3 regions of the Vibrio sp. V30_P3S12P165 genome follow, and region 1 is predicted to be linked to each of the others. Evidence: predicted binding sites of a transcription regulator. Region 1 holds the regulator's gene; each other region holds the start of a gene.
What was found. The regulator CRP, encoded in region 1, controls carbon source genes, mostly activating them, when cyclic AMP is high. The targets are predictions, from matches to a motif close to TGTGANNNNNNTCACA.

Region 1 (11,131 bases):
AGGTTTTTTCCTCACTCAGTTCATATAACGGTTGCGTAATTTGGCAAGGAAATAGTGCGAGTCAAGTTCAAGTAGAGCAAGCGATTGCAGCGGCCCGTTCGGCCTTTATTCGTTGGAAAAATTGTCCCTATCATGAGCGAGAGCAAATCCTGCTCCGCTTTGCTGATCTTGTTCAAGCCAATAGTGAAAATATCGCAGAAATCATCGCTAAAGAGACCGGAAAACCGTTATGGGAAGCACGCACTGAAGCTGCAGCGATGGCGGGAAAAATTGCCATTTCCATTCGGGCTTATCAAGATCGCACAGGGGAACAACACCGTGCAACTGCGGGAAGTCAACTAGTGTTACGTCATCGCCCGCTGGGAGTCATGGCGGTATTTGGCCCTTATAACTTTCCTGTTCATCTACCGAATGGACATATTGTTCCGGCTTTATTGGCGGGTAATACGGTCGTATTTAAACCTTCAGAACAAACACCTTGGTGTGGCGAATTAGCGGCCAAGCTTTGGCAACAAGCGGGATTACCCGATGGTGTGCTGAACCTTGTGCAAGGTGGTAAAGAGACGGGCATTGCGCTAGCAAGTTCTGCGAATATTGATGGATTACTGTTCACGGGGAGCGCCAATACTGGCCATCTCTTACACCGTCAGTTTGCTGGTCAACCTGAGAAAATGTTGGCATTAGAAATGGGTGGTAACAACCCGTTGGTGGTGTCGAAGCAGTATGGTGAGATTGATGCCACCGTTTATACTATTATTCAATCTGCCTTTATTAGTGCAGGGCAGCGTTGTACTTGTGCTCGTCGCTTGTATCTTCCTGCTGATGAATCTGACGATCGACTGCTAGCGAAGTTGGTTAGTACTGCGGCCAATTTAATCATTGATGAACCGTTTGCCGAGCCTGCTCCTTTTATGGGGCCGTTAATCTCGGTTGCCGCAGCACGGGCAATGATTCAAGCACAGAAACATTTATGTTCGCTCGGAGCTAAGCCATTGTTGGCGGCTCAGTTGACTCATTTTGCGTTTGTTACTCCCGCCATTCTTGATGTGACGGAAATCGATAATTTACCCGATGAAGAATATTTTGGCCCATTGCTGCAAGTGGTCCGTTATCAGACGTTCGAGCAAGCTGTCGCATTTGCGAATCAGACTCGTTTTGGGTTGTCTGCGGGGCTGATTTCTACCGACGATACAGAGTGGCGCTATTTTATCGATCATATTCGTGCCGGAATTGTCAACCGTAACCGCCCATTGACCGGAGCCAGTGGTGATGCGCCTTTTGGTGGCCCCGGTGCTTCTGGAAACTTACGTCCTAGTGCGTATTATGCGGCAGATTATTGCGCTTATCCTATGGCTTCGATGGAAGGGGAAAGCACACAATTGCCCACGACTTTAGCGCCTGGGATCGAGCTTATCCTATAAACGAGTAAATGGTTGGGTAAAAATAAGGAGACGCTATGACTGTTGATGAATTATTCCAAGCCTTATGGGCTGATTACACCACACGACTTTGTCCTTCTGCGCAGCAAGTGCATCAGTTACTACAAGAAGGTTTTCCGCTAATCAATGACCATATTGCTTTACGAACCTTTAATATCGCACCGCTGGGCATGAATACTTTAGCTCAGCCTTTTCTAGCCTTAGGTTATCAAGCGTGTGGTGATTATTTGTTTGAGAGCAAAAAGTTAGTCGCTAAGCATTACGAGCACTCAGATCCTAAGCAGCCGAAAGTGTTTATTAGTGAATTAAAAGTTGAAGCGTGTTCAGCTGAGTTACAAGCGATAGTCGCTAAGTTAGTGGCTCAAGTGGATACGTCTCGTTTTGATCATGTCGACTTTCTTTACGCAGGCCGTCTATGGGATCTCTCGTTTGCTGATTATCAAATCTTAGCCAAAGAGAGCGAATATGCGGCATGGTTAGCGGCTCATGGCTATGGGGCAAATCACTTTACGGTCAGTGTGAATCAGCTCAAGGCATTCAATCAGGTTAAAGCGGTCAATGACCATTTACGTCAGGCAGGCTTCACCATTAACGAACATGGCGGTGAAGTGAAAGGAACCCCAGAAGTATTACTAGAACAGTCCTCGACCATGGCCGATAAGGTGCCAGTATCGTTTCACGAAGGTGTTGAAGTGATTCCTGGTGGTTTTTATGAATTTGCTAAACGTTATCCAATGGTAAATGGACAACTCTATCAAGGCTTTGTTGCCGCTTCTGCCGATAAAATTTTTGAGAGCACAGATAGAAAGTCGTGACCAAATAAAAAGCTACTTTAAAATGAATAAAGTAGCTTTGTGCATCTGTTATTTAATATCGCTAGCGGGTACCGTAAACGACAATGGTTTTGCCGTGTGCTGAAATTAAGTTTTGCTCTTCCAGCATTTTTAAAATACGACCCACAGTTTCACGTGAACAACCGACGATTTGGCCAATTTCCTGACGAGTGATTTTGATTTGCATCCCATCAGGATGAGTCATTGCATCAGGTTGTTTTGCTAGGTTGAGAAGCGTTTGCGCAATACGACCAGTCACGTCTAAGAAGGCAAGGTCGCCAACTTTTTGGCTGGTGACTTGCAGACGACGGGCCATTTGGCCTGACAAACGCATCAGAATATCAGGGTTAACTTGAATCAATTGGCGGAATTTTTTAAATGAGATCTCTGCCACTTCACAAGGCGATTTAGCTCGAACCCAAGCGGTACGTTCTTGATCTTCTTCGAACAAACCAAGCTCGCCGATGAAATCACCTTGGTTAAGGTAAGAAAGAATCATCTCTTTACCTTCTTCATCTTTAATCAGTACCGCAACAGACCCTTTGACAATGTAGTACAAAGTTTCTGCCTTTTCGCCCGCATGAATCAGCGTGCTTTTAGAAGGGTACTTATGAATATGACAATGTGAAAGAAACCACTCTAGTGTTGGGTCGGTTTGAGGTTTACCTAGAACCATAATATCTCACTTCCTCTGCAGGGTATGCTCGCTGCTGTCCATATATTTTAGCGAAGCCTTAATGGGTTAACTAGAATAAGAGGACTTCCTAATTGCTGCAAGCTATCTTGTGTTCGGTATGGAATAGTATCCTTTTTCTCAGGCGATTTCTTGATTTTAATCGTATCAAAGTACGGATAATCTAAGCAAAAGTGTGCACATGATCACGGTATGAAAAGTAATCGTCATTAGCACGGAATGATTAACCAATTTTGCCCGATTCAATCAACTGTTGCAGTAGTGGTCGAACGATTAACTCCATGGTAAAGCTCATTTTTCCACCGGGGACAACGATGGTGTTGTGGCGAGACATAAATGAACCGTCTATCATCGCTAATAGATAAGGATAATCGACATTCTTGATCCCTCGCAGTCGAATCACCACAAAACTTTCATCTAAGCTAGGAATGCCTTTGGCGTTCAGTGGATTAGAAGTGTCAACCGTTGGAACACGTTGAAAGTTAATGTGCGTGCGAGAAAATTGTGGCGTGATGTAATTAAGGTAATCATCCATTGAGCGAACGATGGAGTCCATGACCGCTTCTCGCGAATGACCTCTATCACGGGTATCTCGAACGTATTTTTGAATCCATTCTAAATTGACAATCGGTACCATGCCTATCAAAAAGTCAACATGCTGCGCAACATTGATTTCGCCATCGACAACTCCGCCATGAAGTCCTTCATAAAACAATACATCAGTATCTTCAGGCAGCTGTTGCCACGGGGTAAAGGTACCGGGCATTTGATTATAGGGAACGGCTTCATCAAACGTATGCAGGTAACGGCGAATTTGACCCGTACCTGATTTACCATATTCCCGAAAAAATTCTTGTAGCGCGGGAAAATCATTCGCTTGTGGGCCAAAATAACTGATGTGGCGACCTTGTTCACGCGCTTTTCGAATTTCAATATCCATTTCTGGGCGGGTAAAACGATGAAAACTGTCTCCTTCGACCCAAGCGGGTTTAATGTTCATCATATTGAACATTTTCCGAAATGCTTCTGATGTCGTGGTGGTTCCTGCGCCTGAAGAGCCAGTGACGGCAATAATAGGGTATTTTGCTGACATGACAAACCTTGTCTATAAATCCTCAACAGGTCACAGCGACCGTGTTGTTAGTTTTCACTATATCATGGAAAATTCGCCGCAGAAAATGGCAGATTCACACTCAATTAGCGAATTTTACTTTTGATATCGATCGTTTCATGTAATTCTGAATAGACGATCACCGCTTCTCCTGTTTCCAGTTGGTGCTTTACTTGCTCGATTTTATCTTGCAAGCTCACCTCTGTTTCACCGTAGTCTGTCCCTTCTCTTAATACAAATTCTCGGATTAAATTCTCTAAGGTTTCATTGGCGATCTGTTGCCAAGGTACGATCATAAATACCTCAATTTATTTTATGTTCGAAGATCAATCGGTGAGCCACCGTTTTAGAATGATAAAAGTGATAAACAGCGAGCTTTGTGGTCAGGCGAATGAAAAGGCTTACAGCCCTGCGTAGTAGTCGGGGAGGGCTTTTTCTAACCAAAGCTCCGGTTGTGTGAGGGTGCCGGAGATAAATCCGACATGGCCACCATTGGTAAATAGTCGATAATCTATATTGTCGGGCAGCGAAAATTTAGGAATGACGGCATCGGTCATAAATGGGTCATCTTTGGCATGGATGATCTGGGTTGGGGTGCGGATTTCTTTCAATCGCTGCATACCAGAACAGCGTTGATAGTAATCATGCGCATTTTTAAAACCATGCAGTGGGGCGGTAATGAGCTGATCAAAGTCATACAGTTTTGTGATTCGTTGAATACCGTTTTCTGAAAGTCCGAGTGTGTCTTGGAGTAAGCGATGCTTTTTCAACGCGTTGCGTTTTAATGATGAGAGCAAATAACGACAATAGAGTTTGGAAAAACCTTGTTCAATACGTTGTGAGCAAGCGGCTAAGTCCAAAGGAGCTGAAATGGCCGTGGCAGCGGTAACAATGGGATCCGTTTGATAATCCGCAAGGTAATTGATCAACATATTACCGCCTAAGGATACTCCGGTAGCGATAATCGGTTGTTGGGGAAATTGTTGGCGTAAATATTCAAGTACCCAGCGGGCATCTGCAGTTTCTCCAGAATGATAAGCACGAGCTAAGTGATTCGGTTTACCACTACAGCCGCGAAAATGCATCATGACCGAAAGCCAGCCCTGTTTGGCAAAGGCATCCATTAATCCATTGGCATAAGGGCTATAAAAAGAGCCTTCCAAACCGTGGAATAGAATAAAAATAGGTTTGCTTTGCGCCTTTTTTGTGCCCGGCGCTTCACTCCAAGCGAGATCGAGAAAATCACCATCGGGGGTATCGAGCGTTTGCCACGTGGGTTCAAACCGTGCCTTTTTGCGAATGAAACGGGGGAGCAGTGTTTGTAAGTGTGGGTTTTGTAAACCGCTGGCGGCAACGAATGGATGCATTATTTGACCCTAACTCATAATTTATCGCGCCAGTATACACCGAAGTCATATGCCCTTCCTAACGAGAACCATGATGTTCGGCTTGCTTTGCTTTAGCCGATGTTGACGGGGGACGAGAATCGTTGGCTCAAATGTGATGCTCCTAGCTGCTGACAGTAGTTTGTAGTGAGGGGTATCTCGCTTGATGTGGTCATTGGGAGCTGATGAATACAGGCGATGAGATCGGCTTGCTGCTGTTTTTCTATCTGCAATTCAAATTGTAGGGCTTCGCGATATAGTGTATCGGGTAGGTGAGACTTTAGCTTACGACGCAGTTCTCGGTAATGTTCGATAAGATCTTCAGTTTGCGCTAATGCGCTGGCAATTGTTGCCCAAGCCGATTCAGGGAAGGTCAGTTGTTTCTCATCTAACCATTTGAGCAACAATAGTAAATTTACATTGCCATGAAACTGATTTTGCAAGCATAAGCACGCCTCTTTGACTTCTCGAACACTGTAATAGCGTAAACTGAATTGCCATAGGCTTTCCAGGGTCAGTAAAGACGTGGCGTGCATATCATTCATTGACTGTTGAATTCCTGTTCCATCTGTTCGAGGTTTTCTTGTTCGCTCATCCATTCGCTTTCAACCGATTCTAATTCAGATTTACTACTGGCTTGTGTGGCGAGTACCTCTGTCAGTTTAGCCTTATTTTCCGCGTCATATAAGGTGGTATCAGATAACGTGAATTCCATTTGAGCTAAAATTGCATTCAACGTATCCATTTTTTCTTCGAGCTGTGTCAGTTTTTTGCGAATTGGTGCCGTTTGCTTACGAAAATCGGCTTCTCGACGCTTTTGTTCTTTTTTGGCGGCCGCACTATTGCTGCTGTCTTTATTGGGTTGAGCTACTTGTGCTTCTTTACGTGCAGCTTTTTGTTGATCAGTGAGCCATTTATAGTAATCGGTCAGATCGCCATCAAAAGGTGCGACTTGTCGATCATGAACCAGATAAAGATCATCGGTGGTGGCTCGTAGTAAATAACGATCGTGACTGACGATCACCATCGCGCCTTCAAAACTTTGTAAAGCCAGTGTGAGAGCTTGGCGCATATCTAGATCTAAGTGGTTGGTTGGTTCATCAAGCAGTAGCAGATTTGGCTTTTGCCATACCACTAACGCCAGCACCAAGCGTGCTTTTTCACCCCCCGAGAAAGGGGCAACTTTTTCGAGTGCTTTATCGCCATGGAATCCAAAGCTACCAAGATAATTACGTAGTTCTAATTCGGTTTTCTCAGGCGCAAGCTGCATCATATGTTGTAGTGGCGTTTCTTCTGGGTGTAAGGTCTCGAGTTGGTGCTGAGCAAAATAACCAATTTTGACTCCTTGAGAATAAGTGAGATCGCCCCCTAGAGCGGTTAGCTCGCTTGATAGCAGTTTAATTAGCGTGGATTTCCCCGCACCGTTACGGCCAAGCAGACCAATGCGACTACCGGGAACCAAGTTAAGACGAATTTTTTCTAAAATAAGATGATCGCCATAACCTGCACTGACGTTATCCATCATTAAAATAGGATTGGGTAAGGCGCTGGGCTCTCGAAATTCAAAACTAAAGGGGTTATCAAATTGTGCTGGCAGCACTTTTTCCATTTTTTCGAGTGCTTTAATTCGGCTTTGGGCTTGGCGTGCTTTAGATGCTTTATAACGAAAACGATCAATATAGCTCTGCATATGAGCCATCTGTTTTTGTTGTTTTTGAAATTGTGCTTGCTGCTGCATCAGTTTTTGAGCACGTTGGACTTCAAAAGAGGAATAGTTTCCGGTGTATTCATTAAGCTGCTGATTTTCGATATGAATAATGCGATTAATGATTGGATCTAGAAAATCACGATCATGAGAGATTAATAATAAGGTACCGGGATAACTTTGTAGCCAACGTTCTAACCACATCACGGCATCTAAATCTAAGTGGTTAGTGGGCTCGTCAAGTAATAGTAAGTCAGAGCGACAAATAAGAGCTTGAGCAAGGTTAAGACGCATACGCCAGCCACCAGAAAATTGAGTGAGGTTCCACCCCATCTGCTCTTGGCTAAAGCCCAATCCATCAAGCAGTTCTGAAGCTCGAGCTTTAATACTATAGCCACCGATGGTTTCGATTTGCCCATGTAGTTCTGCCACTCGTGTGCCGTTATCTAATCGTTCAGCCTCACTGAGTTGTTTTTCCAGTTGACGGTATTCTCTATCGCCATCAATTACATACTCTAAGGCTTGACGCTCAAGCGCTGGTGTTTCTTGAGCAACCCAAGCCATTTCCCAATGTGCAGGCAGGCTAAACGATCCAGCATCAATGGATAGTTCGTCTTTGAGCAGAGCGAATAATGTCGATTTACCGCAGCCATTTTTTCCGACTAGTCCGACTTTGTCGCCAGGATGAATGGTAGCAGAAGCTTGGTCAAGGAGAGGTTTCCCACCGCGAAGTAACTGAATGTCAGAGAAGGTAATCATAATAAATCGTATCTAGTTAGCCGTGATTGTGTCGTCGCGAATAGTAGGGGCAATCAGGATAAATGTCGAACATTATACATTCGTATGTCCTTATGATGCTTATCGCTTTTGTATTTGAATCTCAATATTATTGGCGATGGTTTTTATCCCAATGCTCCCCCTCATCTATCTTTATGAGCCATGATTTACTTGCGGTTAATCTGCAACTTTAAGTTGTTTTGATATATAGTTTGTTAATAAAAAGTGATTAATTAATGTATTCTTTTTATTAAAACGTGTGGTTTTTATCTTGAACAAAATTTAATCGAGAAAGGTCAACAGACCGTAGGAAGAACAGGCTCTAGGAAGAGAGTGCTGTATTTTACGCTTCATTTGCTTATCGAGGGAGTTAAGAATGAGCGAGGCTGATGTTAAGCCAAAGGTTTTAGTTATTTATGCTCACCCTGATCCGGATCATTCGGTGGCTAATCAGGTGATGATCGAGCACATCGCGACGTTACCACATGTCACACTTATTGATCTTTATGCAACATATCCTGATTTCTTCATTGATGTTCACCGCGAACATCAGAGACTACTTGCTCACGATGTCATTGTATTTCAGCATCCACTCTATCTTTATTCTTGCCCAGCTTTACTGAAAGAGTGGATGGATATGGTGTTAGGCAAAGGTTTCGCTTTTGGGCCTGAAAGTGCGTTGCGGGGTAAATATTGGCGCAGTGTGATTACCGTCGGAGGACAACAAGAGGCTTTTAGTGAGCAAGGTTACAATCGTTATCCATTGAGTGACATTTTGCAGCCGTTTGAATTAACCGCAGCATTATGTCGTATGCAGTGGATTGACCCATTGGTGATCTATTGGGCAAGGCATATCAGTGATGCTGAACGCCGACAACATGCCGCACAATATGTCTCTTGGCTAGAAGGGTTATGTCATGATGACTGATTGGCTATCTAGTTCGGTGATTTTTTTGATGGCCGCTGTGGTCGCGGTGCCGATTGCTCAGCGGCTAGGCCTTGGGGCGATTTTAGGGTATTTACTTGCTGGGATAGTGATTGGACCTTGGGGCTTAAAACTCATTAATGACGTGAATGCAATTTTACACTTTGCCGAATTTGGTGTGGTGCTATTGCTATTTTTAGTTGGGTTAGAGCTGAACCCTAAGCGATTGTGGCGTATGAAAGGGCCGATCCTCGGGCTAGGTGGCTCACAGATGCTAGTGTCTAGCGTCATACTGGCGAGTGGCTTGTGGGTATACGGTTTCCCTTGGCCTGTGAGTCTTTGTATTGGGCTGATCCTCGCTCAATCATCGACCGCAATCGCACTGCGTACCATTGATGAAATGCGTTTAACCTTGAGTGACACAGGACGCACGGTCTTTGCCGTCTCTTTATTTCAAGACTTAGCGGTTATACCCACCTTAGCTTTAGTCACCATATTTTCAGGGCAACAAACCGGCGAAAGCCTACCATTAGTTTGGATGTTAACGGGGGTAATTGGGCTATTAATCGCAGGACATTTTTTATTACAGCCTTTATTTCGTTGGGTCGTCAATAGTCAAGTGCGCGAACTATTTACCGTCGCTTCGCTATTGTTAGTGATAGCGATGGCCTTATTGATGGAAAAGCTCGGTTTATCAATGGCATTAGGCGCTTTTTTAGCGGGCATGCTACTGGCTGAAAGTGAATTTCGTCATGAACTCAGCACAGCAATTGAGCCTTTCAAAGGCTTGCTCTTGGGGTTATTTTTTATCGCGGTGGGGATGTCGGTGAATATGACCCTTTTATGGCAAGAGTGGTGGCTGGTTGGTCTACTGGTGACGGGGCTAATCAGTATCAAAATGACGATCATGTATGGTTTAGCTCGAATGGCTAAAGTACGTTCTAAAGCGCGTAGCCGTAGTGCTTTAATCTTAAGTCAAGGTGGAGAAATTGGTTTTGTGATTTTAACATCAGCTACGGAGGGGGCTTTATTAACGGCTGATCAATCAGCATTACTGATTTTAGTGATCAGTGTCTCGATGATGACAACCCCATTGCTGCTCAAACTCCAAATCTTTTACTATCATCAGACCTTAAATGGCCCGGAAGAAGAGCCAGAGAGCACGATTGATAACCAGACTCCGCAAGTTATTGTGGCCGGTTTTGGCCGCTTTGGTCAGATTGTGGGTCGATTAATGTATGCCAATAAAATTAAAATCACTGTATTAGAGAATGATGCCAGTCAAATCAAACTACTACGCAAGTACGGTTATAAGGTGTTCTATGGAGATGCAACTCATCTAGAACTACTGCGTTCGGCAGGGGCAGAACAAGCACAGGCGATAGTAATTTGTACCGATGATCCCGATGAAGTGATGCGCATTACCCAGTTATGTCAGCAACATTTTCCTCAGTTGAGCATTCTCGCTCGAGCCCGTAGCCGGGTTGAGGCGTATCAGTTACTGAATCAAGGTATCCAAGGCTACTCAAGAGAAACGTTTTTAGGTGCATTAGATTTAGGGCGTCAAGTGTTGATAAAACTTGGCATGCATCCTTATCAAGCCAAGCGTGCGCAAGCTCATTTTTGTCGTTTAGATACCGTGATGCTAAAAGAATTATTACCTCAACATAACAACGACAAAGCTTTAACGTTAAGAACCAAAGAGGCTCGAAAAGAATTAGAAGAGATTTTTAGCCGTGAAATGGCGAATGATCGCCAAACCCGAGATGATTGGGAAAAAAGTAGGACTAAGCCGTGAAAGAAAAAAAACGCTTTATTGCTGGCGCGAATTGCCCGCAATGTCAAATGCAAGACACCCTTCGTTGGTGGATAGAAAATAACATTGAATGGGTTGAGTGTGTCGAGTGCCACTACATAGAACAGAGAAAACCGCAATCGGTGACTAAAACTGTGCACGCAGATGGACAAATGATCGGGATTTTTAAGCCAGAATAATTGAGTTTCTGTGTATAATCGCCATAATATTGCTTAACTCACTCTTTTTCCAACTGATGTGAGAGAACCAAACCAACCTCCTTGGAGCCGTTATGAAAATTGAAAAAAACGTGGTTGTTAGCATTGCCTACCAAGTCAAACTTGAAGATGGCATTGTGGTAGACCAATCCACAGCGGAAGCCCCGCTGGAGTACTTACATGGTCACAACAACCTAATCACAGGCCTTGAGCGTGAATTAGAAGGCAAAGTTGCCGGTGATAAATTCA
Region 2 (11,131 bases), on a different contig from region 1:
GTTCAACAAGTTCCATGAATGGTTCGGTCCTAATCATAACGGTAAAACGGATCGCAACGCATCACGGTCGCTAGCCACTTAAGCGGTTTTCAGCCTCTATGGTACTCCGATGATAGAAAGATTAACCAATCAACAGGCGAGTCACCGAGAAAATAAGCGGTAATCCTAAAAGCTAGCCGCGTATAATAGCAATATTTAATAATCAAGCCTATTCAATGCAACGTTTAAACGGTGGAAGAGAGTCGAGTAACGATTTGCCATAGCGCTTAGAGACTATCCGACGATCAAGCATCACGACTCTACCAGAGTCTTGTTCTTGACGCAGTAAACGTCCAACCGATTGAATCAATTTTTTGCTGGCTTCCGGTACACTAATTTGTAAAAACGGATTACCGCCTCGTTGCTGAATATATTCTGCATGAGCTTGCTCGACCGGTGAGCTTGGCACGGCAAAGGGGATTTTGGTAATAATTAAATTTTCTAATAATTTACCGGGCAAATCTAACCCTTCCGAAAAGCTACCTGTACCAAAAAGAATGCTGGTTTTTCCACATTGAATCAGCATCTTATGCTGGTTTAAAATCTCTTTTCTCGACTTTTCGCCTTGTCGCTGTAAAGACCAACCGTTTTTAATGCATTGAGTATGCACTTTCTCTGCGACTTCTTTCATTTGCCAGTAAGAAGCAAATAGAACTAAATTCGCTTTATTGGGTTGAATATATTCGATCACTTTCTCAGCAAGATATCCGGTATATTGCGGTGCTTGTGGTTCATACTCCATTTTGGGAATCAGCAACTCAGCTTGATTGTGATAGTCAAAAGGTGAAGCAAGTGCTAAAAATCGGACACCATCCTCATTTTTTTCACTGATCCCAGCTTGGCGACAAAAAAACTGAAATGAATTGAGTGCTCGGAGTGTTGCGGAGACGAGGACAGCGCCGACACAGCGGCTCCATATTTGTTGATCAAGTTGCCAACCGATTTCCAGCGGTGAAATATTAACGAAATAATCGTTTTCTCGTTCAGTGCTCACTTGCAGCCAGCGCGCCAGCGGAGCGCCTTTTTCTCGGTTTGGTTGCGCCATCAAGTGCCACACCTGTGCAAGGTTTTCTAGTCTCTGTAAATAAAATCCTAGCTCTGATAATGCCGGATCACCTAATCTTGCTGCTATCGTGCCATCTTTAACGGCTTCGGCAATTAAATCGGCAGTTTTGCCGACCGCTTGATTCAGTTTTTGGCTGGCTTTTTTTAGTTCTTGTGCTTGGGTTGCTAACCACTCCGGCAATTCCCCATGTTCAAAACGATAAACCCCTTCGTCAAAGGCGGAGGCTTCAAATTGATTTGGGAGTCGATTCAGAGCAGGGATCAATTGTTGTAGCGCATCTTGAGCCTCACGATGAAAGCGAGACGCACGCTTTTCGTCGCTCAAAGCGATAAATTTTGCTAACGATTGGTTGAGTTTTTCTAACCAAGTTACTGAGCCCTTCATGGCCGCAGAAGCCGCAGCATGATCGCGTGCGACCTGCGGAAGGTGGTGAGCTTCATCAAAAACATAGATGGTATTTTCTGGCTCAGGAAGAATAACGCCACCACCGAGATCGGCATCTGCCATGACCAGACTGTGATTGGCAATGATGACATCTGCTTTGTCGAGTTCTGCCCGCGCGTTTTGAAATGGGCAGTTTCGATGAGCGGTAAAACTTCCGTTACAACTATGTTTATCACTAACAATCATATGCCAAATTGAATCACTGATAGGCGTTGGCCAAGCATCTCGATCGCCATCCCATTTCCCACTTAGTAATTGTTGATAAAGTGCTTGTAGCAGTTCAATATCCTGAATATCAGGCTTGTCAGTAAACATCGCGAGTTGGCCACCATCAACGCCACTGGCTGAGGCAAGCTTTTCGGTGCAGCAATAACGTTGGCGTCCTTTGGCTAAGAGAAAAGAAAAATTTTGGTCGGTGATCCGTCGATAAAGCGGGAGATCTTTTTGTACCAATTGCTCTTGTAGTGCAACGGTTGCGGTAGAAATGACCACTTTACGTTGGTTGAGTATCGCGACGGGAATACTGGCCATCAAATAAGAAAGTGATTTACCGATCCCAGTGCCTGCTTCTGCCACAATCATGCGTGTGGAGGGGTGATAGCGACCACAGAGGGTGTGGGTGATTTCAGCCACGAGGTAGTTCTGTGCCCGGCGTGGAATAAAGTTATCTAACTGACTTTGTAAATTGTGATAACTCGTACGGATGGATTGTTGGATTTTTGTTGTGAGCATAGCGAGACCTAAACAGCAGAGCCGCGATAGTAACATAATTTGTGACGACAGCCAGTTGCTGTTCATTGATCTTCACTCGGCTACGTTCCTTTACCTGTTAAACACTTTTACCGGTTAAACGATGGCGGGATAACTGACTTTCGATCCCCAGTTACTTAAAATAGTATGCTTTTGAATCAATTCTAGATCTTGCTCACAAAAAAAAACTGAACCTTTATGCGCATGCCATTAAAGTGATATCCATCGAATATAAATTCTTAATTTTGTTTTAAAACAGAAATTATATTCTACATCAATGTCTTATTTTTAATAGTATTGGTGTTTAATATTGAAATGTTAATTTTGTTTACATTTATTAATCATGACCTTTTTGGTTAGAAGTTGCTCGAAAGAAAGTGAAATTTATATGTAAGTTTTTGTTTATTAAGTTTTTATGTTGTTTTTATAAATATTTTTTTGCACATTTGACATGTAGCATATTCTTTTGCAATCTTAAGTGCGAATTTAGTGGCGATGGTAACTAGCCGCAGAGCTAGCCAACCATCATCTAAAACAAAGGGAACCGAAATGGAATTCCCATCTAAGAAAAGGCAGTGGATTAATATGAAAAAGACTCTAGTAGCACTACTGGTTGCTTCAGCAGCAACATCAGTCAATGCAGCAGAAGTATTTAAAGCGGATGACGTATCCGTTGATTTTTATGGTCAACTTCGTCAAAGCGTTAAGTTTACTGATGAAAGCAATACTGATGCAAAAATTGATCAAGGTTCTTCACGTGTTGGTGTTAACGTTGTCTACAATGCAGTTGAAGAAGGCTTAGATGTCATTGGTAAAGTAGAATATCGTGTCGATGAAGACTGGGAACTTCGTCAGCATTATATTGGCATGAGTACAGAATACGGCGTGATGACCTATGGTAAACATTCACCGCTTTATGATGATGTTTATGGCGCAATTTACGCTTATGAATATGACTTGGCACCATATCGTGGTGGGCTAGATAACAATTTCTGGCAAAGCAGTGCGATCAAATACCAATTGGAACTTGGTAAAAGCTGGGTAAAAGCTCAGTACAACCTAGCTGAGAATAACGAGAATGCTGAGTTGTTCGAACTGTACGTTGGTAGTTCTTATGATGCTCTTTCTTTACACATTGGTGGTGCATCAATGTCTGATAAAACAGCCGGTGATATCGACTCAACTTATTTTGAAGCCACGGCGGAATATGCGCTGACTGATAAAGGCGTGGTTGGTATTACTTACGCATACAATAAAGATAAAAATAAAGTCAACAGCACAAAAGAGGAATCTGATGGTTTCCACCTTGGTGCAAAATACAAAGTGGCGAGCAAAACGTCACTGTACGGCGGTGCTCAGTTTATCAATGGTAAAAAAGAAGCGGCTGACATCACTAACCTATACCTAGGTGCAGAGTATATGTTTGCTAAGTGGGCACGTACTTACGTTGAATACAACTTCAATGATACTGACGGTCAAGATGATGTTAACAATCTTGCTATCGGTGCTCGTGTATACTGGTAATCTAGCGATTTATCGTTAAAGATAAGCTCGGCGCTGCCGAGCTTTTTTTATGGGAGATGGATGAGGTGGAGGTCATGATGAAACATATCATAAAGGGATTATTGGTCGGAGTCGTTCTCACGGCAACAGTACAAGCTAAAGTGCAACTGACGGTACCAGAGGAGATCAGTTTAGCGGTGGTAAATTTAGAAAAACCGCAGATGAAAGGCAGTTTTCTAAGCAGTCACAAAACGGTTGAGCTGCCGGATGGGGTCAATCAAATCGCGTTTCGCTATGCAAAACCTTTTGTAAATCGCGATACGGTGGATAATGTGTATAGTGATTTGGTGGTGCTACGTTTTAATGCGACTGATCAAACCTTAACTTTTCAAATGCCTAACTATCGTAACGCCCAGCAAGCCAAGAAAGAGATCGCTCATTTTGAATGGCAGTTGATTGACCTTGATAATCAAAAACCGGTTGAGCAGGTGAGTGACGTTGTTCCTCTTAGCGGTTTTGTACTTGGACAAAATTTTGTTGATGATATTGTGACATACAATAAACAAGCGGGAAAAGCAGCCATTACGATGAGCTATTTAACCATCGATAACTCATTAGAGAAGCCTTCAGTAAACTCCCATAACCCCGCTCCCGCTTCCTCCGATGCGTTATTAGATGATCTGCAAGCTCTCTATTTAAAAGCGGATAAAGAACAACGCAAAGCCTTCCGTAAGTGGATGATCGATCAAGAATAATCATTCTGCTCTTGGCGAGTTAGCGATGGATGATTTAGCCGCAACATTTTTTAAATTTCTTACCGCTACCACAGCGACAAGGATCGTTGCGGCCAATTTTATTTTGTTGAGGAAATGTACCATCAATATAGAACCATTGATGGTTGTCGCGCACAAAGCGAGATTGTTCTTCAAGACAGTATGTCTGTTGTCCTGCACGATAAAAAGCTTTGAAATGCACAAAGCCTTCATGTTCGTCGCGTCCTGGCCAAGTCTTTAGAATCTCTAACTTTTGCCACTGGCTATTCATTGAATCTTCAAGCTCCTTGCGCTGTTGATCAGCCAGACACGATGGGTGGTAAGTATTAATAATAAAATCAATGAGTCCCAATACATGGGCACTATATCGAGCTCGCATTAGCTGCTCTGGTTTGTGTGCTTGAGCGGGCTCACTATGAATAGGCTGGCAACAATTGTCATATTCTTTACCGCTGCCACAGTAACAAGTTGTCATAGCTGTCATCCAATAAAAAAAGAGTTAGCGAGTGTAAGTGGATGTTGTGATGGCGTCTAGGGGGTAATATTTAATAAATCCGCAGTCCAGCTGATCGCTTCGTCATAACTATAAGCGACATCGGACTCCGTCAGCTTGAGCTGCTTGGTCAGTTGAGCAACCTGAGACCATTCGGCTTTTTCATGCGCTTTGGCGAGTTTGAGAAGTTGTCCTAGTAGCCCATCGCCGTTTAATAATGCTTGCTTAACCGTATCTTCGATGGGCATGTCGTTAATGATCTCGTCAAGCGGTTGATCGAGTAGGCTGTCCAATAATGAGAACATCCCGGTTAAAAACGCATTGCCTGACGTCTGTGTTCCGTTGATTTTTTGATAAAGTTGCTCACAATACCGAGCGCGTTGAATAGATAAACCATATAACGAATCAGGTTTATCTCGATGAGTCGATGCGATCGCTACCAAAGAGATAAAACGACGTAATCGTTCTTCCCCTAGGTAGACTAATGCTTGTTTAAACGATTGTATTTTTGTGCTGACCAGGGCAGAGGCGTTGACAAAGGTGAGTAATTTATAAGAAAGCGTAAGATCTTTTGCCACCAGTTGTTCTAACACCTGATAATCAATCTCTTCTTTTGCTATTTCTTTGCATAATTGAATAATGGTTATAAAAGAAGGTTCTAGTGCTTTACGCTGGATTAATTCAGGTTTACTAAAAAAATAACCTTGAAAATAAACGAATCCGGCTTGCTTTGCTTGTTCAAACTCCTCATACGTTTCTACTTTTTCAGCGAGAAATTGAATATGAGAACCGCGGAGTTTGTGCATGAAAAATCGCGCTTTTTCTATCGGGAACAGGCGAATATCGAATTTAATGATGGAAACATAAGGAAGGAAAGCTTGCCAAGCTCGGTTTGGAATAAAATCATCAAGGGCAATTTTATAACCAAGTTGGGATAATTGTTTTATCGCATCAAGTAACGCTTCCGTTGGTGGGCAGTCTTCAAGGATTTCAACCACCAAATTGTCACATGGAAACAGGGTTGGAACAAGGTTGAGTAGGCTTTGATAAGGAAAATTAACAAATCCCAAATAGGGCCCTAATACATTGTAATGCGTCGACCAGCAGTGATCGGAAAGTAGTCGACTGGTAGCAAGTTCAGGGTCAATATCGGGGAAGCGATTTTGTGGACCATCTCTGAACAATAATTCGTAGCCGATCGTTTTTTTATCGCGATCTAAAATAGGTTGCCGTGCAATGTAGGAGTTTTTCATAAACCCGCTCTTCTTGGAGTGATTGTTATTCTTAACACCATGCATGTACCACTATGAATGATTTTTAAGCCGATTGCTGTGAGTACATTCAAAGAAAGTTTAGCGCATTTATTCGAATGGTCGCGACTCCAATGCATACCCTTGTGGAGCATAACGCAAGATCGAGCCTTGACTGTACCAATCACCGAGTACAATACGTGTTTTATGGCCTAGCTGAGGCAAATGATGGATGGCAGGGCGGTGCGTGTGTCCATGAATCATGATATCGACATGATGATGATTAAGTACCTGAATCACTTCGCTGGGGGTTACATCCATTATTTCCATCGCTTTTTGTTGCTTATCGTGACGGATATCTGACTGAACGCGTTGCACAATACGTTTTTTAATCGCATAAGGTAAACGATTAAATACCCATTGTAGCCAAGGTTTATGAACTTTTTCACGAAATGCTAAATAACGCACATCTTCAGTACACAGGGTATCACCATGCAGTATCACAACAGGAGTACCATAAAGGTGGATGACGGTTTCTTGAGCTAATAAAACAATACCGGTTTCCTTCGCAAAACGCTGACCAATAAGAAAATCTCGATTGCCATGAACAAAAAAACAAGCGACTCCGGCGGCAGTGAGTTGCTGAAATTCCGCTTTGATCTGTTGGGCAAAAGGCGTCGGGTCATCATCACCAATCCAAAAATCAAACAAATCTCCGAGGACATAAAGTGCGTCGGCATCTCGAGCTTCAGTGCGCATAAAATGAGTAAAGCATTGAGTGATATCAGGACGAGCCGGTGACAGGTGAAGATCTGAAATAAATAAAGTATGCATAAAAATTAGTGGAGTGCTCAATGCACTCCATCCGTCGGTAATTTGATTGGCGAGCTTAGTCTTCGATGGTGGTACTGGTAATGATCACTTCATCAAGGGGAACGTCTTGATGCATGCCATAAGATCCAGTACTAACGCCTTTGATTTTATTGACCACATCCATGCCTTCAACGACTTCTGCAAATACACAGTATCCCCAGCCGTCACGACTTTCGGATTTAAAATCAAGGAAAGTATTGTCATTTACATTAATAAAAAACTGTGAGCTAGCAGAATGAGGATCCATCGTTCTTGCCATAGCAAGAGTACTTGTTTTATTGCTTAACCCATTATTGGCTTCATTACGAATAGGCGCACGAGTCGCTTTTTCACGTAGACCCGAAGTCATACCACCACCTTGGATCATAAAACCGTCGATAACACGATGGAATAAGGTATTGTCGTAAAAACCATCACGGCAGTATTGTAAAAAGTTTGCGCTGGTTTCTGGTGCTTGCTCTTCGTTAAGCTGAATTTTGATGTCACCAAAATTAGTATGCAGCGTGATCATGTGTATTACCTTTGCTTGTTTTGTGTGAATGACAGATTTTAGCTTAACTTTTTGTGCATTCAAAACACCAAATGGATGACCTAGCGATAATAGAGTTGTTATACTCTAAAACTATTTTGGGATTAACGGTAAATTAGATAGAGATCATGTTGAAAATTTATAACTCACTCACAAGACAAAAAGAGGAATTTAAACCCATTACAGCCGGAAAAGTCGGCATGTATGTCTGTGGCGTCACCATATACGATCTCTGTCATATCGGTCATGGTCGTACGTTTGTTTCTTTCGATGTGGTGGCTCGTTACTTACGTTATTTAGGGTATGACCTTACCTTTGTACGTAATATCACCGACATTGACGACAAAATTATTAAACGTGCCGCTGAAAACCAGGAATCCTGTGAAGCGTTAACGGAGCGCTTAATTCAAGAAATGTATACTGATTTTGATGCATTAAACATCCAACGCCCTGATGTTGAGCCTCGAGCCACCGGATACATCGATGAGATTATCGCCCTTGTCGAGCGTCTTATTGAGCGCGGATTTGCTTATGTTGCAGACAATGGCGATGTGATGTTTGAAGTGAGTAAATTTGCACAGTATGGTCAACTTTCTAAGCAAGATCTCGCTCAACTTCAAGCAGGAGCTCGAGTTGATATCGAGATCGCCAAACGCAGTCCTTTAGATTTTGTATTATGGAAGATGTCCAAACCGGGTGAACCGACCTGGGAGTCTCCATGGGGATCTGGACGTCCTGGGTGGCATATCGAGTGCTCGGCAATGAATTCTGCTATTTTGGGTGAACATTTTGACATTCATGGGGGGGGCTCAGATCTTCAATTCCCTCACCATGAAAATGAAATTGCACAATCTTGCTGTGCTCATGAGACTCAATACGTGAATACGTGGATGCATAGCGGCATGGTGATGGTAGATAAAGAAAAAATGTCTAAATCACTGGGTAATTTCTTTACCATTCGAGATGTATTACAGCACTATGATCCAGAAACCGTACGGTATTTCTTGATGTCGGGTCATTACCGTAGCCAGCTTAACTACAGTGAAGAGAATCTTACTCAAGCTCGTGCTTCTTTAGAGCGTCTATATACTGCGCTTCGTGGCTTAGATAAGACGGTTCCTGCAGCAGGTGGTGAAGAGTACGTTAGCCGTTTTACCTCGGCGATGAACGACGACTTTAATACACCAGAAGCGTACTCTGTGTTATTTGATATGGCCCGTGAAATTAACCGATTGAAAAATGAAGATCATCTTAAAGCGAGTGCGCTAGGATCATTAATGCGTGAGTTAGCGGATGTGATCGGTATCTTGTATCAAGATCCAGAGCACTTTATGCAAGGAGAAGCCGAAAGCCAAGAGCAGGTCGAACAGATTGAAGCCTTAATCAAGTTACGCAATGATTCTCGTGCGACCAAAGATTGGGCCAATGCCGATCTGGCACGAGATAAACTGAATGAATTAGGTATTATCTTGGAAGACGGCCCTAACGGTACCACTTGGCGACGTAAGTAATTGGTTCTCCGGGACGTTATTATAAACAGCGAGGTGAATGCCTCGCTGTTATCTTTCTAATCATCAAAAAGATAACGAGACGCTGTAACTAGGAATCAACGATGTCAATTATTTTGGGGATTGATCCAGGATCGCGAATTACCGGCTATGGGGTGATCCGACAACAAGGGAGGCATCTCATCTACTTAGGCAGTGGTTGTATCCGAACGTCTGATCAGGCGTTACCGCTACGATTAAAACAGATTTATGCGGGGGTGAGCGAGATCATCACTCAGTTTCAACCGGATGTCTTTGCCATTGAACAGGTGTTTATGGCGAGAAATGCTGATTCAGCATTAAAGCTCGGACAAGCACGAGGCTGTGCCATTGTGGCTGCGGTCAATGCCGAGTTACCGGTTCATGAATATGCGGCAAGGTTAATTAAGCAAGCGGTGGTTGGAACTGGGGGAGCGGATAAATCTCAGGTTCAGCATATGGTACAGCAGATCTTAAAATTACCTGCGAGGCCTCAGGCTGATGCAGCAGATGCTTTAGGCGTCGCGATTTGCCACGCCAATACCAACAACACCTTGATTGCATTGGCAGGGCAAGCAACCAGTGCTCGTCGTGGTCGTTATAGGTAACGCTGATATTGTTGGTATGACGCACAGAGTTTTACTGGCTATCCATCCAGTTCTTTATTATCATCCTTGCCATTAAGTTTGACATACAAACAAAGGAATTCACTGTGATTGGCCGTCTGCGCGGAATATTGATTGAAAAACAACCTCCTCAAGTGTTAATCGAAATAGGGGGGATCGGTTATGAAGTACAAATGCCAATGAGCTGCTTCTACGAGCTACCCGATGTGGGAGAAGAGGCGATTATCTATACCCATTTTATTGTACGTGAAGATGCACAGTTACTTTACGGTTTTAATAGCGTAAGCGAGCGCGCTCTGTTTCGAGAAGTCATTAAAGCGAACGGTGTCGGACCTAAAATGGGCCTAGGTATACTTTCCGGCATGACGGCCAGTCAGTTTGTCGCATGTGTTGAACGGGAAGATATATCAACCTTGATCAAGTTACCAGGCGTTGGGAAAAAGACAGCAGAACGTCTGTTGGTCGAAATGAAAGACCGCTTAAAAGGGTGGGGAACGGGAGATTTACTGACCCCAGCAACAGATGCAGCCCCATTGGATCATCAAGTCATATTCGCTGAACAAAATGCAGAGGAAGAAGCGGTTAGTGCCTTGTTGGCATTAGGGTATAAACCCGCTCAAGCCTCAAAAGCAGTTGCTCAGTTCGCGAAAGCCGGCATGAGTAGTGAGCAGTTAATTCGTGATGCTTTAAAATCAATGGTTTAATGCCAGATAAGCCTATGTATTTCACCTTGCTTTTCGCCAGGCGTGACATATCGACCTTACGTGATCTTCTATACTGTGCCGAATGGATGATGACGTTAAGGGTTGCCTTTCACATAGCCCCTAACTCTATGGATACCTTGTTATGATTGAAGCCGATCGCCTTATTGCGCCGATAAACCCTTCGTTTAAGGACGAAGAAGTGATTGATCGTGCTATCCGACCGAAGAAACTTGCTGACTATCAAGGACAAGATCACGTTCGAGACCAAATGGAAATCTTCATTCAAGCGGCCCAAAAACGTCGTGAAGCGCTCGATCACCTGTTGATTTTTGGCCCTCCTGGGTTAGGGAAAACGACTCTAGCCAATATTGTTGCTAATGAAATGGATGTCAATATTCGGACCACCTCTGGCCCAGTTTTGGAAAAAGCAGGCGATCTTGCCGCGTTATTGACCAACTTAGAAGAGAATGATGTTTTATTTATTGACGAAATTCACCGACTCAGCCCTATGGTCGAAGAAGTTCTCTACCCAGCAATGGAAGATTATCAGTTAGA
Region 3 (11,131 bases), on a different contig from region 1:
ATATAATTTGGCCTGATAGAGTGATATTTGCCCAATTAACGTTTTGTTAGTGGCGAGAGCGCTTAAGGTTTCACATTCGCTGAGCAGCGTTTGTGCTGCGGAGTATTGGTTTAACTGCAAGTGGCAAGCCAGCATACAGAGTTTATAGCGTAAACGCAGTGAACGGCTACTTAATGCACGGTCGAGTGCATCGACTTTTTGGTAATAGCGCAAAGCACGTTTGTGATCCCCATACGCATCACATAAATTACCCATCCCTAGCACGGCTTGAGCATAATCATCAATATAGCCATGCTCAACCGCTAAACTTGAGCTAGAGACGTATTCGTTTAGTGCAGCGGTATACTCCCCATATTCGACTAATCTATCGCTCAGACTTCGTTTTATATGCAGAATGAGCTCAATATTTTGGCTGGTTGATAACAAAGCGAGTGCGCTACGTAGCTCTTGGATGCTGTTGGCGATGTGTTTTATTTCTGTGTAATATTCTGCACTGAGAGTGAGACACAGTGCTTGTTCCTCGGGACTACTGGCAATATTTTTTTCAACATGATGCCAAAAAATCACCGCTTCTTCGCCATTCACTGACGTGACATCCAACCCTGCTTTCTGGATTTTATTCAGTAGCGCTTCCATGATGATTATCCTGTTGTTGAACGTGTTCCAGCTGCTCTAAAGTAAAAGGGAAACTTAAAATAGTTTGCAGTGTGATGACGGGCAGAGAATCGCTCAATCCTTTACGCTGCCATGGGTAAATTTGAATCATGTTAGCGACGGTTGCTTTGAGTTGTTCGGCACTTTGCCCAGTTTCTGCTAGCAGTAAACCGAGTTGGGTCGGACTTAAACGTGAAAGTAAGTCGTGCTGTGTGCAAATGGTATGAATAAGTTCGGTACAAATATCGAGATAATGTGGCTCGTCATGGTGGATCAGCATGACAGAATGTTGGCAATGTTGTAGTTCCGCTTTAAACATCATTAATTGTTCCCACCAATCGTTTTCTGCTACAACATGCGAGAGCTGTTTTTCAGGATTATATTCATAGTGGTTACGGACGCGTCGAATCAGTTTGTGAGCACGTTGTTCGAGTTGACGCTTGGAAATGTGGGCGCGATCGAGCCCGAGGCGAAAAGTTTGCTCTCGTAACATTGATAGGGAAAAACGGCGATATTTTTTAAACGCAATCAGGGCTTTTTGGTGATCGCCTTGTTGTTCAGCAACCCGCGATTGCTGCAAACAAATTTGTGATAACAATTCGCCATTATCAAACGTTTGTGCTGATTGTTCTGCACAGAGTAATAACTCAGTGGCTTTGTGATGATTTTTACGCAGTAGCTCAAGCCGTGCTCGGCTGATATAAGAGTGCGCTTTCATCCATACTAGATTATGTTTTTTGGCCAGCTCATGAGCCCGTTTTGTCGCTTGCTCTGCATCTTCTAATCGCTCTAACCCGAGCAGCGCCAAGCCTCGGAAGTCCCAAACTTCGGCTTGCCATGTATTATCGGTGTGATCGCGTAAAGCTTCTTCGGCCCCATCTAACACAGAAAGCATCTCTAAATATTGCTCGAGTAAATAGAGATCCCAGGCCCATAAAATACGGGCTTTACCTTCCAGCCAATGAATTCGAGTTTTGTTGGCAACACTGACCGCCAATTCATGTGTACAGCAAGCAAGCGAATATTCATTGGTTATTCGCCAGATATTTCCTAAGCCAATTAAACTTTCGATGATGATTTCGATCTCATCGGTTAAAGAGGCCTGTTCTAGTGCATTAATCCAATATTGTTGAGCGGTGTAGTACTTTGCTTGTCCCCAAAAATGGAGTGCATGGATATGTAGGATCTCGGGTAGATATTCATCACTCTCAAGACTATGTTGATACTGAAGAGCTTGCTTAATGGTCTTAAGGCCAAATCGATAATCCATTTTGCACCAAGCACCGCGCGAGATCAGAATATGAGATTGCAAAATACCATCAGAAAAATTCAGTTGCTTGGCTTGTGCTAAGCATTGCTCCGCAGCGGATATCACTTGTTGAGGGTCAGATTCTAGACGGCTTTTTAATTGTTCAAGCTCAAGTTCAAGAATGTGTTGATGCTTATCCAAATGGTTGTCCTTGCCAATATCTCGCTGATAAAGAGGCCAAATTTGCTAGGTGCCGACAGGCATGGTGAGCGGACTCAAGTACAAATCTAAGCTTAGTGTTATATGACAATAATTTAGGTTTATTTACCACTGGTTATCACAGTTATTGATCTTGGTTCACATTTTTAATTGAGAAATTTGAAGTTAATTTATGCCTGCCACTTTTGTATGGCCAAGGGCAGGTATTAAGACAGTAATTCTTTTAATGTCAGGGGATGCTCTGTCACGCCTAAGTTTTGCGCGGCAGTAAAGCCATATTTATCTTGATAACATAAATTGTGCCAAGCGCGAAAAATATCCAATAGCGGCATAATTCCGCCTGGACGTAGCTTTCTTCTTGGTTCATTGATGAGTGATTCAAACAACAATTGAAATCGCTGCTGATAAAAATCAATTTGGCGGGTGCTGGCAATGGGTAGCCAATGTTGTGGCGAGGGATGGTTTCCTGCCAGATAGCAGATGCCTTTGGTCGCGTGATGCTGGTGGATAATCGCCCAACGATCTCGCCACCAGCCCATTAAAACAATATCAATGCGAGTAAAAGGCTCGCTGGCGTTCCACTGATGCTCTTCTTCCACGTACATTAAATCAACTTGTTGCTGACGAATACGAGGTAAACAAACACTGAGTGCCGCTGAGCGTAGCAGCGGATCTTGCGGCATAAATAGAGAAACATGTTTATTGGGTAAACACATATCTAATACATGCAGATAGTGCGCATAAGCGGTATAAGGTGGTCGAATTAACGCGCCTTTAGAAGGATAATGAAAGGCGGTGAGGTTCCCCATTGGGTCTTCAACATTGCCTCTAGCTAAGATCGTTTGATATTTTTGATCGATACGTTCACGTAATATTGAAGACGGCTCTGGCATAGCCAGATTCGACTCGGAAGAATAATCGCGAGCCACAAAACGGGCAGGAAGGCGATAAGGATCGTGATCGCCGCAACTGGGGGCGTCTTCATTAGCAGAGTAGTTAACGTGTTGACATAAAATATAACCGGTTTTGGCATCGCCAGTGGTGATCCACAATGCACCATTATTGCTGAGGGGTTGCAAAGCGGTATAGTGAGAGGCTAACTGATATGAGTCAGCGTGGTTGACCCAACGTGCATCAATCATGGCTAATTTGCGTCGACAACGGCTGGCAATATGTTCAACATGGTCATAAAACGTTTTAGGGTTAATCGTCAGTTTGCGGCAAATTTCACGCACAGAATAGCCAGTAAACAGTAATCCTAGCAGGCTTTCTTGCAACGCGAGTTTATGATTCGCACCCGACCATTTATCAACGAATGTGGTTTGACAAGCTTTACAGCGATAGCGCTGGCGATCCCCGCTGTAACCGAAGGCATGGTAAAGGTGTTTATGTGTGTGAACCGATAAGCCAAAATTTGTGCAGTCAGTATGGCGACATGCAGGTAAGCCATCGCTATGCAACTGGCGTAGACGATGCAGTTCGTTGAGTACATCGGCATTATTAAGTAAAGGGGGGAAAGCACCACACTCTCGACAAACCATCGTTGGCCGCTTCGGGTTCGCATGTTGCAAAACGTAATGTTTTGCATCGCTCAAGCCAAAGTTGTTACACGCCAATGTTTTACAAAAGTTGAGTTGTAAACCCTCAGCCGCCAGCGGTAATTGGTCATTTGGCACGATCGCCCCCTCGGGGTAAAAATTAGAAATCGATGTTGATGGCAGTGTCCAGTGCGATTTGCATCATGTCATGGAACGATTTTTGACGGTCTTCTGAGCTGAGTTTCTCACCACGTAAGATGTGATCGGATACGGTCAGAATTGTCAATGCTCGAGCGCCGAGGTTAGCAGCGACACCATAAATGCCTGCAGCCTCCATATCAACGCCTAAGATGCCAAGACTTTTCATTTTTTCAAAAATCTCAGGCTCTGGGGTATAGAATAAATCAGCAGAAAAAACATTACCGACTTTAACCGCGACTTTGTGCGCTCTGGCTTGATTGACAGCGGTTTCAAGTAGATCATAATCGGCAATCGCAGCAAAGTCATGGCCATTAAAGCGAATACGGTTTACTTTCGAGTCAGTAGAAGCTCCCATGCCAATGACAACATCCATCAATTTCACGTCATCGCGAATTGCACCACAGCTACCAATTCGAATAATGTTTTTTACGCCATATTCGGCAATCAGTTCATGGACATAAATACTGCATGATGGGATCCCCATTCCATGTCCCATGACGGAAACTTTTTGACCTTTATAGAAGCCAGTGTATCCGAACATATTGCGTACATCACACACCTGAGTCACGTCATCTAAGTAAGTTTCAGCAATAAATTTTGCGCGTAAAGGGTCGCCTGGCATTAATACCGTTTCAGCAAAAGCGTCTGCTTTAGCATTGATATGTGGGGTCGGCATGGGTTGTTCTCCAAAAGTTAAATAATCAACAGAATACGACTATTTACGAATACTGTTGATGAATGAAAATCGGTTGAGGCAATAATATCGAGCAACACCAAGGCCCCATGAGATATCGGTCACAAAATATAGTGAGTACGAGTTATTTTACCTTATTGATAACTAAATGTGTTGGAATTGGTAGCGCAAGCGATTTGTTGCGACTTAAGCCAATAACATTTAGGCCAACAAGCAGAGCGCATCAAGGGGTGGAACATTCAATGTGTACAGAAAATAAAATTGTATAACATTGAGATACTGTGCTATATCTTATACAAGAATATTTTATGTATAATCTTTTCATCGTTGTTGGTGAATAAGGCTTGGTTGGTCGGGAGGCAATATGACGGTTAAACTCATTCGTGTGGGCATTAGTGCCTGTGTACTTGGTGAACGCGTTCGGTTTGATGCGGGGCACAAAGTGAGCCATTTTGTTACTCAAGAGTTAAGCCCTTTTTTTGATTTTGTCCCTGTTTGTCCGGAAGTCGGGATGGGGTTACCTGTTCCGCGTCCCACTATTCGTCTTGTTGCTGATGAGCAACGTATTGCGTTAGTCGAAACCAAAGACGCGAGTCGCGATCATACCGAAGCCTTGCTACAGTACACCCACAAAAAAATTGACCATCTTCAATCTCAAGCTTTGTGTGGTTACATTGTTTGTGCCAAATCCCCCACGTGTGGCATGGAGCGAGTCAAAGTCTATCGAGATCATGGTGCAGAAAAAAATGGGGTTGGTTTATACACCGAACAATTAATGCAACGTATGCCTTGGTTACCCGTGGAGGAAGATGGGCGACTGAATGATCCGGTGTTGCGTGAGAATTTTATTACCCGTGTGTTTTGTTTACACGATTTTTACCAAAGCTTAGGTGATAACCCAACCGCTGGTAAAGTGGTGGATTTTCACTCGCGATATAAATTGACCTTAATGGCCCATCATCCTACGTCTTATCAACGCTTAGGGCGGTTAGTGGCAAACGTGGCTCAATATCAATTAGCGGATTTTATTCAAGAGTATCGTTTAGAGCTGATGCAAGCCCTGACTTTTCGCGCGAGTCGAAAAAATCAAACCAATGTTCTGATGCATATTCAAGGTTATTTTAAACGTTCACTCACCTCATCACAGAAAGCAGAGCTTGCTCAAGTGATTGATGAATATCGTCGCGGATTATTACCACTTTTGGCTCCTTTAACGTTAATCAAACACTATTTAGCCATGTATCCAGATGCGTACCTTAGCCAACAACGCTATCTAAACCCTCATCCTCAGGAGTTGAAACTACGTTATGGATTGTAAAGAAACCCGTTATGCTATTCGTGAAGTGTCGGAGCTGACAGGGGTTAAGCCTGTCACGTTACGCGCTTGGCAACGTCGCTATAATTTAATTCAACCAAAGCGTTCAGACAAAGGACATCGACTGTACAGCGAGCACGATATCAATACCATTCGTCAAATACAGAGCTGGCTGTTAAAAGGGGTCGCTATTGGCAAAGTAAGCCAGTTACTGCAAGCCAATGAGTTGATTGATGCCGAGTTACCATTAGAAACCGCGGCAGAGTTGCAAGCGTGTCACCAATTACTGGATGCTTTGGCTCAGTTAAATGGTGTAAAAGCGGCAAATGTGCTTGCTACAGTGATGAAAGAATATCCTTTAGATATTGTTGAAACACAATTTGTACTGCCTGTGATTGAGGCGTTGGAAAAAGTAAAAGGGCCACTGCGATCTTTACAAAAAGGATTATTTAACAGTGTGATGTTGAGTAAGCTATCGAGCATTCTTGAGGCGGAAAATAAAGCCGCTTATAAGGGAAAATGCTTATGTGTCAGTTTTGAGCATGCCGGTCATATTCTCGCGTGGCTATGGGCCGTGAGCTGGGCAGAGAAAGGATATCAGGTGACCTTCATGGAAGGCATTGACGATATTACTGGCTTAGTTGACCATCAAGGCAGTATGAACTATTCAAGCCTTGCATTATTTTCGTATCGTCATTTATCGGATAACCAACGTAAGGCGTTAACCGTGCTGAAAACACAGTTCTCTGAAGCGATCTATTTTTCAGAGGTATTAGCCACTCTGGTAAAACAGGAAGACTAGGAATGAAATTGGTTTGGTTAAGGCGCGATCTTCGCGCTGTGGATAATACCGCTTTACGTTATGCCATCACCAGTACTCAACCGGTTTATGCACTTTATATTGCAACGCCACAACAATGGCAGCAGCATGGAATGGCCGCGATTCAAGCGGATTTAATTTATCGTCGCTTATTTGAATTACAGCAAGAGTTAGCAGCGTTAAATGTGCCACTTCTTTACATAGAATGTGATGACTTTAGCCAGGCGGCTCAAGCGGTGGCAGAGATGTCCGCCGCGCTTGGGGTGGATCAAGTGCTGGTTAATCGTGAGTACGAATATAATGAACAACAACGGGATGCGTTAGCGCAGCGACTGCTCGCCGAACAAGCGATAGAGTGGTGTGATTTTGATGATAAATGTGTGATTCCTCCTGGGCAGGTGTTAACCAAACAAGGGGATTATTTTAAAGTTTTTACCCCTTTTAAACGCGCTTGGCTAACTCAGTTTGTTCCACCGACGATTTTAACCACCCCTGTCGCGCAAAAGGTTAAAGTACCAGAGGCTTATCGTGCTTATGTATGGAGTGAAGCACAGCCTTTTACCTATCCACGTTACACGAGTGAGCAATGGCCGGTCGATTTTGATGCAATACGGCAACAGCTTCGTCAATTCTGTCAGCATAAGGTGGATGAATACCATCAACAACGCGACTATCCCGCTCAAGAGTATACCAGTCGCCTTTCTGCTTATCTGGCTATTGGGGCCCTTTCTGCTCGCCAATGTCTTGCTCGACTCTATACGCAATCGACCGGCGGCGTGCTTTCTGCGGGGGCTGATATGTGGATGAGTGAATTAGTGTGGCGAGAGTTTTATCAACATTTAATGGCATTTGAAGCCAAACTTTCGCAAGGAAAAGACTTCCACTCTTGGGCGGCTCAACTGGTTTGGTACAATGATACCGCTGCATTTGAGCGCTGGTGCGAAGGGCAGACGGGGTTTCCTATTGTGGATGCCGCCATGCGTCAGCTTAAACAAACGGGCTGGATGCATAATCGATTAAGAATGATTGTGGCGAGTTTCTTAACTAAAGATCTACATATTGATTGGCGTTGGGGAGAAGATTACTTCATGCGTCATTTGATCGATGGCGATTATGCGTCAAATAATGGAGGCTGGCAGTGGTGCGCATCAACTGGATGTGATGGTCAACCTTATTTTCGAATTTTCAACCCAATTACTCAAGGTGAAAAGTTTGACCCCAATGGCCAGTTTATTCGCCAATGGGTTCCTGAACTAGCTCATGTGCCGCTCACTTATTTGCATTCGCCGTGGACATGGTCTGAATTTAATCTGATGTCATACCCATCGCCAATGGTTGATCATAAAGTACAAAGAGAAGTAACCTTGCGTTTATACAAAGAAGCCAAAGAAATGGAGAATGGTATTGCGTAATGGGTTGATATTTTTGCTGATGTGGTTGAGTTATGCGACGACCAGCCAAGCGACAGTTTATGATTTTCCTAAAGAAGGAAGCCGTTTGGTTGGCCGTATGCAATACCATGTGGTTAGCCAAGGAGAAACTCTTGCCAACATTGCTAACCAGTATGAAGTGGGTTTTTTGGCTTTAATGGCAGCGAATAAAGGGGTTGATCCTTTTCTGCCTGCCGAAGGCAGTGTTTTAACCATTCCGTCGCAAATGATTTTACCTGATGTGCCATATGAAGGCATTGTGATTAATTTAGCGGAATTACGCTTGTATTACTTTCAACCTGAGCAGCGTCAAGTGCATATTTTCCCTGTTGGCATTGGCCGCATTGGTCGTGATACACCCGAAATGGAAACCTATATTAGTCAAAAGCGACCGAATCCAACATGGACACCCCCTCAATCTATTCGTCATGAGTATTTGCAGCGAGGCATTGAGCTGCCAGCGGTGGTACCGGCCGGGCCCAACAACCCACTCGGCGAATACGCGATGCGTTTAGCTTATGGTTCTGGAGAATATTTGATCCATGGCACCAATAAAGATTTTGGCATTGGTATGCGGGTCAGTGCTGGATGTATTCGGATGGAGCCTAAAGATATTGAGTGGCTATTTCAGCAAGCCGAACGAGGGATGAAAGTTCGTGTAATTAACGAGCCAATAAAAGTCACCTTAGAAGTGGATCGCAGTGTTTTTATTGAGGCGCATGAGCCGTTAACTCGTAGTGATGGCAGTAAAAAAATCTTGAGTTTACCCATTGAGTTAACGTGGTGGATGCGTGAATTTAATCAACCTGAAGCACGAGCTCGTGCTGCTATTTTGGCTCAAAATGGCATTCCAATCGAGGTGGTTCCGCCAAGTGAACAGTAAACGACTCGAGGAAAGGATTGCTTCTCGTAGCGCAGAGAAATCTATCGTTGCTTTGCTCAATAATTAGACGAAAATAACATAATTTACGAAAATGTCAGTTAATATGCTAGAATCTGGTCTCGTTATGATAATCACCTCTATTGAGAACTTGAGTGTTTCCCGAGGTTCGGCTCGTTATTTGTCATGAGTCAGAGTGATTTCGCTACAACGGGAACAAGTCAATCTTAGAGGTAGAGCGCTTTAAAACAGCGCTCTATTTTTTTGTAATAGCGGGTAATTTTGTTCAAGGAAAGGCCATGTCTGTTTAAAAAAGGAGCCTATGGAGAGGCGCAGACATGACTGTATCGCCGGTACTCAGCGTAAAAAAAGAGCCCTATCATTTATACCAAGGTGCTCTTTTTATATTTTATGGGGAATAGCAGCGTAATAAAAACACCGTTTAGTCATCCCTTTAATTTAGCTTCAGGCGCATAAGTAACGTGTTGAGTAGGCTTTCTTAGTCGGCGATCGCTTTGAACAAACCCATCAATTTTCCCTCAGTCATCATGGAGGATGAAGAGAATAAAAATAATGAGGTTATATGAATCATTTGATTTCTATTGGCACATTGGAGTCCTTTTTGGTGGCCATCAGTGTTCTTTTTCTTGGCCATTTTGTGAATGCTAGGCTACCAATATTAAATAAATTTAATATCCCAGAACCCATTGTCGGTGGTTTGATTATTGCTTGTATCATTGCAGGTTTACACTTCAATGGGATTGATTTGGATTTTGAACTCCCGTTGCAGAGCACCTTTATGTTGATGTTTTTTGCAACGGTGGGTTTGGCGGCTAATTACACTCAACTGATTAAAGGCGGTGCTAAAGTGTTTATTTTTTTAGCGGTAGCCTCGTTGTATATCATTATTCAAAACGCTATCGGTATCTCTTTAGCCAGCGCATTAGGGCTTGATCCGCTAATGGGCTTGATTGCTGGATCTATCACCTTGTCAGGCGGCCATGGCACTGGCGCGGCTTGGTCACAAACATTTCAAGCGGTGTACGGTTTAGATAACGTATTAGAAATTGCCATGGCATCGGCGACATTTGGCCTGATTATTGGCGGGCTTATTGGTAGTCCTGTGGCTCAGCGCTTAGTGGATAAGCACAATTTTGAGTCGGAATATGGTCGCGGCTCAAGAACACATGAGCGCTTTCCTGAAGTGGTGACTTATAACGAGAATGAAGAAGATAGCGTGACAGCGAAAACGGTAATTGAGAACCTGTTTTTCTTATTGATCTGTGTTACGGGCGCTAAGTATGTTGAGCAGTGGGTAAGTACATTTCATATTCCGTGGCTGATGATCCCTGATTTTGTTTATGCCTTATTTATTGGGGTATTGATCACCAACCTATTAGAAGTGACTAAGGTTCGTAAAGTGGATGCGGAAACGGTGGATATGTTGGGCACGGTTTCTTTGGCGCTGTTTCTTGCCATGGCATTGATGAGCTTAAAATTGTGGAATATTTTCGATTTAGCGATCCCATTTCTATTGATTTTAGCGGTACAGTCGGTGGTGTTAGCCTTTTTTACATACTATGTCACCTTTAAAGTCATGGGGCGTAATTACGATGCCGCGGTGATCGCTGGTGGTCATTGTGGGTTTGGCCTAGGTGCGACACCCACAGCGGTCATGAATATGGGGTCTATCGTCAATCGATTTGGCCCTTCTCCGCAGGCTTTTATGGTGGTACCGATTGTTGGCGCTTTTTTTATTGATATTGTGAATCTCATTATCTTACAGGGATACATCACACTGATAAGCTAATCGCTCTTTTTGTTTATTGTTTAGTCACTAGATTCAGTGAGCGAACCACCAGTGAAAGAGGAACCGCTAGGTTCCTTTTTCTTTTTTATCAAATTATGAGAATTATTTGCGATTTATTTATTCTTTATTCTTATTTAATGAGAAAGTTGCTTTTTTAGACCCTAGTAATGTTGGCTTTCTCTAGGCAACCTGACTTTATACCCAATCATGTTTTTATATCGATTCTCAAAAAACATGAGAAAAAGTAGGAAAGAGGTGTTATGAATCAGGTTATTTCTATTGGCCCACAGGAGTCATTTTTAGTTGCGATTGGCGTGCTTT

Region 2: the regulator CRP is predicted to act here: its motif matches at 2,464-2,479, upstream of dinG (ATP-dependent DNA helicase DinG).
Region 3: the regulator CRP is predicted to act here: its motif matches at 4,646-4,661, upstream of deoD (purine-nucleoside phosphorylase).

What each region holds. Positions count from the first base shown of each region.
Region 1 is NZ_WXWH01000055.1:91,283-102,413, reverse strand. It holds gene astD (succinylglutamate-semialdehyde dehydrogenase) at 1-1,421, shown strand, start outside; gene CAG57_RS11415 (DUF1338 domain-containing protein) at 1,457-2,254, shown strand; gene crp (cAMP-activated global transcriptional regulator CRP) at 2,316-2,948, opposite strand; gene CAG57_RS11405 (phosphoribulokinase) at 3,190-4,059, opposite strand; gene CAG57_RS11400 (YheU family protein) at 4,164-4,373, opposite strand; gene CAG57_RS11395 (hydrolase) at 4,479-5,444, opposite strand; gene CAG57_RS11390 (TIGR02444 family protein) at 5,537-6,007, opposite strand; gene CAG57_RS11385 (ABC transporter ATP-binding protein) at 6,004-7,926, opposite strand; gene kefG (glutathione-regulated potassium-efflux system ancillary protein KefG) at 8,321-8,872, shown strand; gene kefB (glutathione-regulated potassium-efflux system protein KefB) at 8,862-10,667, shown strand; gene CAG57_RS11370 (YheV family putative zinc ribbon protein) at 10,664-10,864, shown strand; gene slyD (peptidylprolyl isomerase) at 10,957-11,131, shown strand, end outside.
Region 2 is NZ_WXWH01000018.1:18,795-29,925, reverse strand. It holds gene CAG57_RS04195 (sulfite exporter TauE/SafE family protein) at 1-16, opposite strand, end outside; gene dinG (ATP-dependent DNA helicase DinG) at 209-2,317, opposite strand; gene CAG57_RS04185 (porin) at 2,885-3,823, shown strand; gene CAG57_RS04180 (DUF2057 family protein) at 3,898-4,557, shown strand; gene CAG57_RS04175 (YchJ family protein) at 4,592-5,050, opposite strand; gene CAG57_RS04170 (EAL and HDOD domain-containing protein) at 5,107-6,321, opposite strand; gene lpxH (UDP-2,3-diacylglucosamine diphosphatase) at 6,430-7,152, opposite strand; gene CAG57_RS04160 (peptidylprolyl isomerase) at 7,208-7,702, opposite strand; gene cysS (cysteine--tRNA ligase) at 7,849-9,231, shown strand; gene ruvC (crossover junction endodeoxyribonuclease RuvC) at 9,333-9,854, shown strand; gene ruvA (Holliday junction branch migration protein RuvA) at 9,959-10,576, shown strand; gene ruvB (Holliday junction branch migration DNA helicase RuvB) at 10,719-11,131, shown strand, end outside.
Region 3 is NZ_WXWH01000007.1:10,087-21,217, forward strand. It holds gene CAG57_RS01960 (GGDEF domain-containing protein) at 1-636, opposite strand, end outside; gene CAG57_RS01965 (hypothetical protein) at 617-2,104, opposite strand; gene CAG57_RS01970 (IS1 family transposase) at 2,329-3,798, opposite strand; gene deoD (purine-nucleoside phosphorylase) at 3,821-4,537, opposite strand; gene CAG57_RS01980 (YbgA family protein) at 4,920-5,873, shown strand; gene CAG57_RS01985 (MerR family transcriptional regulator) at 5,863-6,672, shown strand; gene phrB (deoxyribodipyrimidine photo-lyase) at 6,675-8,102, shown strand; gene CAG57_RS01995 (L,D-transpeptidase family protein) at 8,122-9,003, shown strand; gene gltS (sodium/glutamate symporter) at 9,584-10,810, shown strand; gene gltS (sodium/glutamate symporter) at 11,071-11,131, shown strand, end outside.